2 regions of the Streptomyces venezuelae genome follow, and region 1 is predicted to be linked to the other one. Evidence: predicted binding sites of a transcription regulator. Region 1 holds the regulator's gene; the other holds the start of a gene.
What was found. The regulator HrcA, encoded in region 1, represses chaperone genes, less so after heat shock. The targets are predictions, from matches to a motif close to TTNGCACTCNGNNNNNCNGAGTGCNAA.

Region 1 (3,145 bases):
GGAGACGAGCGGCACGGGGTCGTCGAGCAGGATCGCCAGCTTGGCGTCGTACCCGTCGTCGCGCCCGCTGTCCGGGTCGCCGAGCTCCGTCTCGTACCAGGTGGCCTCGCCGGCGAGCTGGTTGCGGTACACCTCGACGGCCGCGGCGTCCGCGGTGTCGGGCTGCGGCATGAACAGGTTGACGCCGAAGGGCCGCGAGGTGATCCCCCGAAGCTGTTTGATCTCCTGGTACATCCCGTCGGCGGTCTTGTACCCGGCAGCGAGGAACCCGAGCCCTCCGGCCTCGGCGACGGCCCCGGCCAGCGCGGGCCCGGAGGCCCCGCCCGCCATGGGGGCCTGCACGATCGGAAGACGACAGAGCTCGGTCAGTGCGGAGGACATGACGGCATCGTGCCACGGTCCTCACTGGGCGCCGAATCGCGCACTCCGCGCCGGTGTGCGCGGCCTCTTCTGCCCCTTCTCCCGCGTCGGCGGCTGCGGCCCGTCCCGGGCTGGTCGCGCGGTTCCCGCGCACCCGCAGGCGAAGACAAAGCCCCCGGCAACGGTAAGAACCGTCGCCGGGGGCCAGGAAAACACCGCTCAAGGCGCTACCGCCCGTTGAACGCGTCCTTGAGGCGGGAGAACAGGCCCTGCTGACCGGGCTGGAACTGCCCCGTGGGCCGTTCCTCCCCCCGCATCTTCGCCAGCTCCCGCAGCAACCGCTCCTGCTCGGGGTCGAGCTTCGTCGGCGTGAGGACCTCGACGTGCACGATGAGGTCACCGCGACCGCCGCCCCGCAGATGCGTGATGCCGCGCCCGTGCAGCGGGACGGACTGCCCCGACTGCGTGCCGGGACGGATGTCGATCTCCTCCAGGCCGTCGAGCGTCTCCAGCGGCACCTTCGTGCCGAGGGCCGCCGCGGTCATGGGGATCGTCACCGTGCAGTGCAGGTCGTCGCCGCGCCGCTGGAAGACGGCGTGCGGCAGCTCGTGGATCTCGACGTACAGGTCACCGGCGGGGCCTCCGCCGGGGCCGACCTCGCCCTCGCCCGCGAGCTGGATCCGCGTGCCGTTGTCGACACCGGCCGGGATCTTGACCGTCAGGGTCCGCCGCGAGCGGATCCGTCCGTCGCCCGCGCACTCGGGGCACGGCGTCGGCACGACCGTGCCGAACCCCTGGCACTGCGGGCAGGGCCGCGAGGTCATGACCTGACCGAGGAAGGACCGCGTGACCTGGGACACCTCGCCGCGACCGCGGCACATGTCACAGGTCTGGGCGGAGGTACCGGGCGCGGCACCCTCACCACTACAGGTCGTACAGACGACGGCCGTGTCGACCTGGATGTCCTTGGTGGTCCCGAAGGCGGCCTCTTCGAGGTCGATCTCCAGGCGGATCATGGCGTCCTGGCCACGGCGCGTGCGCGAACGCGGCCCGCGCTGCGACGCCGTCCCGAAGAACGCGTCCATGATGTCGGAGAAGTTGCCGAAGCCGCCGGCGCCGAAGCCACCCGCGCCTCCGCCGCCGCCCGCCTGGGACAGCGGGTCGCCGCCGAGGTCGTAGACCTGCTTCTTCTGCGGGTCCGACAACACCTCGTACGCGGCGTTGATCTCCTTGAAGCGCTCCTGAGTCTTCGGGTCCGGATTCACGTCCGGGTGAAGCTCACGCGCCAGCCTCCGGAAGGCCTTCTTGATCTCGTCCTGGGAAGCGTCGCGGCGCACGCCGAGTACGGCGTAGTAGTCCGTGGCCACTTACGACTCCGCCAGGATCTGTCCGACGTAACGTGCCACTGCGCGTACTGCTCCCATCGTTCCCGGATAGTCCATGCGGGTCGGTCCGACCACGCCGAGTTTGGCGACTGCCTCGCTTCCCGAACCGTAGCCGACCGAGACCACGGACGTGGAGCTGAGCCCCTCATGGGCGTTCTCGTGACCGATCCGTACGGCCATGCCCGAATCCTGCACTTCCCCAAGCAACTTGAGGAGCACGACCTGCTCCTCAAGGGCTTCGAGAACGGGCCGGATGGTGAGGGGAAAGTCATGTCCGAAGCGGGTGAGATTGGCGGTGCCGCCGATCATCAACCGCTCCTCCGTCTCCTCCACGAGCGTCTCGAGGAGGGTGGAAAGGACCGTCGCGACGGTGCCGCGGTCCTCGGCCTCGAAGGCCTCGGGAAGGTCCTGCACCAACTGTGGCACATCGGCGAAGCGACGCCCCGCCACCCTGCTGTTCAGCCGGGCCCGCAGGTCCGCGAGCGCGCTCTCGCCGAACGGCGCCGGGCAGTCGATCATGCGCTGTTCGACCCGGCCCGTGTCCGTGATCAACACGAGCATCAGCCGGGCGGGGGCCAGCGAGAGCAGCTCCACGTGCCGCACCGTCGACCGTGTGAGCGACGGGTACTGCACGACGGCGACCTGCCGGGTGAGCTGCGCGAGCAGCCGCACCGTGCGCCCCACGACGTCGTCGAGGTCGACGGCGCCGTCGAGGAAGTTCTGGATGGCGCGCCGCTCGGGCGCGGTCATCGGCTTGACGCCCGCGAGTTTGTCGACGAAGAGGCGGTAGCCCTTGTCGGTCGGGATGCGCCCCGCGCTGGTGTGCGGCTGGGCGATGAACCCTTCCTCCTCCAGCACCGCCATGTCGTTGCGGACGGTGGCCGGGGAGACCCCCAGACGGTGGCGCTCGGTGAGCGCCTTGGAGCCGACGGGCTCCTCCGTCCCCACGTAGTCATGGACGATGGCGCGCAGCACCTCGAGCCTGCGTTCACTGAGCATCGCGCACACCTCCAGCTGTCTCCGTCGTTCACGACGGGCCCCGGCATCCCCCGAGCCCCCTCGCCTGGCACTCCCCGCGGGCGAGTGCCAGCACTTCAAAAGGTCAGTGTACGGCCGTCGGGTACGGACCCGGCAAGACGCGGGCTGCCGAACACCGCGCGTACGGATAGCGTCACCGTATGAACGTGACGCCGGCATGGGAAGCGGCGGGCTGGGAGCGGCTCGCACCGCGCGTGGGACGGTGCCGTCTGCCCGTCTGGGACTGCACGGCGGGGCTCGTCGTCGGCGACGACGCGGCCCTCCTGATCGAGGCGGGGTCGAGCCTCGCGGAGGGTGCGGCGCTGCGCACGCAGGCCCGGCGCATTCTGGGCGGCGACCGCAGGGTCACCCACCTCGCGCTG
Region 2 (3,145 bases), 1.1 Mb from region 1:
TCGCCGTAGGGCCTGGTGTCCGCTGCCGGCAGCGGGTCGTGGTCCGTCCTCGCGCAGTTCCCCGCGCCCCTTCGGGGCGCCCCCGACGGGGCGCCTTTCCCATCCCGTACTTCTGAGGTGAACCCATGAGCGTCAACGTCCGGATTCCCACCATTCTCCGCACCTACACCGGCGGCAAGGCCGAGGTCGCCGCCGAGGGGGCGACCCTCGGGGAGGTCATCGCCGACCTGGAGAAGAACCACACCGGCATCGCCGCCCGCGTCCTGGACGACCAGGGCAAGCTGCGCCGCTTCGTCAACGTGTACGTGAACGACGACGACGTCCGGTTTGAGCAGGGTCTGGAGACGGCCACTCCGGACGGCGCGGGTGTCTCGATCATTCCCGCCGTCGCCGGCGGCTGATCTTTTCGCGAGCACCCTGCGTTATCTGAATTGCCCCCTCCGCGAGAGAAACGGAGGGGGCAATTCTGCATGGTTGAGCGCGGTACAGTTGGGAAGCGCGCTCCGCCGCTCGTGCCGAGCGCATATACGAAGTCGGCCTCAGGCCGACAAGAAGCAGCCAAAGAGCACTGCCCATTTAAGCCTTTTGCGGCTTTTGCCTGGCCCGACTTGCCCTGGATCCGGACGGAATCTCCGTATATTACCGATCGGGCGCGCCCAGAATTCTCGTCCGATTGACCTGTTGCAGACGGCAGTTGGACAGATACATTCAGCGGCGGTCGACGCGTTCCGGCGCACACCCCTACCAGTGGGGGGTGAGGTCTGACCCGGGTCCGCGAAGTGCGGTCCTGTGCAAGGGCCAGTAATAGGGGAGTTAGGCATGGCTCAGGGCACCGTCAAGTGGTTCAACGCGGAGAAGGGGTACGGCTTCATCGCGGTCGACGGTGGTGCGGATGTTTTCGTCCACTACAGCGCGATCCAGATGGACGGTTACCGCACCCTTGAAGAAGGTCAGCGAGTCGAGTTCGAGATCTCGCAGGGCCAGAAGGGTCCGCAGGCGGACATGGTCAAGCTCGCCGTCTAGCTCGGCGCGACCGACCACCGAAGCAAGCATCGCGAGGGGCCCGTATCCCGTCAGGGGTACGGGCCCCTCGTGTGCGCCGGGTCGCGCCCCGGTCCCTCCCCGGTTCCTCGCCGGGATCCGTGAGAGGCGCTTGCACTCGCAGGGGTCGAGTGCTAATCATTGGGCTTAGCACTCTCCCAGTGAGAGTGACAGAACTTGGATCGGGTCGGTGAGGCCCGCAGGCCGGGTGGGGCAAGGAACCACAAGGGCTGCAGGCCGTCCGTCGCGGGCATCTGCACGATCCGTTTTTGCGTTTCCACCCCGTCCGGGAGGACCACTTCACATGGCCAAGATCATCGCGTTCGACGAGGAGGCACGGCGCGGCCTCGAGCGCGGCATGAACCAGCTCGCCGACGCCGTCAAGGTGACCCTGGGCCCCAAGGGTCGCAACGTCGTCCTCGAGAAGAAGTGGGGCGCCCCCACGATCACCAACGATGGTGTCTCCATCGCCAAGGAGATCGAGCTCGAGGACCCGTACGAGAAGATCGGCGCCGAGCTGGTCAAGGAGGTCGCGAAGAAGACGGACGACGTCGCCGGTGACGGCACGACGACCGCGACCGTCCTGGCCCAGGCCCTGGTGCGCGAGGGTCTGCGCAACGTGGCCGCCGGTGCCAACCCGATGGCCCTGAAGCGCGGCATCGAGAAGGCCGTCGAGGCCGTCTCCGGCGCCCTGCTCGAGCAGGCCAAGGATGTCGAGACCAAGGAGCAGATCGCTTCCACGGCCTCCATCTCCGCCGCCGACACGCAGATCGGCGAGCTCATCGCCGAGGCGATGGACAAGGTCGGCAAGGAAGGCGTCATCACCGTCGAGGAGTCCCAGACCTTCGGTCTGGAGCTGGAGCTCACCGAGGGTATGCGCTTCGACAAGGGCTACATCTCGGCGTACTTCGCCACCGACATGGAGCGTATGGAGGCGTCGCTCGACGACCCGTACATCCTGATCGTCAACTCGAAGATCTCGAACGTGAAGGACCTCCTTCCGCTCCTCGAGAAGGTCATGCAGTCCGGCAAGCCGCTGCTGATCATCGCCGAGGACGTCGAGGGCGAGGCCCTGTCGACCCTGGTCGTCAACAAGATCCGTGGCACCTTCAAGTCCGTCGCCGTCAAGGCCCCGGGCTTCGGTGACCGCCGCAAGGCCATGCTCGGCGACATCGCCATCCTCACCGGTGGCACCGTCATCTCCGAGGAGGTCGGCCTCAAGCTGGAGAACGCCGGTCTCGACCTGCTCGGCCGCGCCCGCAAGGTCGTCATCACCAAGGACGAGACGACCATCGTCGACGGTGCCGGTGACAGCGACCAGGTCCAGGGCCGCGTCAACCAGATCCGCGCCGAGATCGAGAACAGCGACTCGGACTACGACCGCGAGAAGCTCCAGGAGCGCCTGGCGAAGCTCGCGGGCGGCGTGGCCGTCATCAAGGCCGGTGCCGCGACCGAGGTCGAGCTCAAGGAGCGCAAGCACCGCATCGAGGACGCCGTCCGCAACGCGAAGGCGGCCGTCGAAGAGGGCATCGTCGCCGGTGGTGGCGTCGCTCTCCTCCAGGCCTCCGCGGTCTTCGAGAAGCTCGAGCTCGACGGTGACGAGGCGACCGGCGCCAACGCCGTGAAGCTCGCCCTGGAGGCCCCGCTCAAGCAGATCGCCGTCAACGGTGGTCTCGAGGGTGGCGTCGTCGTGGAGAAGGTCCGCAACCTCACCGTCGGCCACGGCCTCAACGCCGCGACCGGTGAGTACGTGGACATGATCGCCGAGGGCATCCTCGACCCGGCGAAGGTCACGCGTTCCGCCCTGCAGAACGCCGCGTCCATCGCCGCGCTGTTCCTCACCACCGAGGCCGTCATCGCCGACAAGCCCGAGAAGGCCGGCGCTGCCGCCGCCCCGGGTGGCATGCCGGGCGGTGACATGGACTTCTGATCGACCTCTGGTCGATCACTGTCCTGACGTACCGAGGGCGGCACTCCTTCTCACGAAGGGGTGCCGCCCTCGGGCGTTTCCCGTGCGGGATGCCCTACGGCAGACGCTCCAGGATCCAGCCACACAGCTCCTCGGTGACCAGAGTGTGGGGCTCGTTCCGGGAGGCGCAGAGGA

Region 2: groL (chaperonin GroEL) is a predicted target of HrcA. The motif match lies at 1,189-1,215, and genes of this name have one in related genera.

What each region holds. Positions count from the first base shown of each region.
Region 1 is NZ_CP029193.1:2,585,202-2,588,346, forward strand. It holds gene DEJ47_RS11950 (nitronate monooxygenase) at 1-381, opposite strand, end outside; gene dnaJ (molecular chaperone DnaJ) at 588-1,727, opposite strand; gene hrcA (heat-inducible transcriptional repressor HrcA) at 1,728-2,744, opposite strand; gene DEJ47_RS11965 (MBL fold metallo-hydrolase) at 2,930-3,145, shown strand, end outside.
Region 2 is NZ_CP029193.1:3,718,469-3,721,613, reverse strand. It holds gene DEJ47_RS17120 (ubiquitin-like small modifier protein 1) at 126-401, shown strand; gene DEJ47_RS17115 (cold-shock protein) at 820-1,023, shown strand; gene groL (chaperonin GroEL) at 1,346-2,971, shown strand; gene DEJ47_RS17105 (esterase/lipase family protein) at 3,066-3,145, opposite strand, start outside.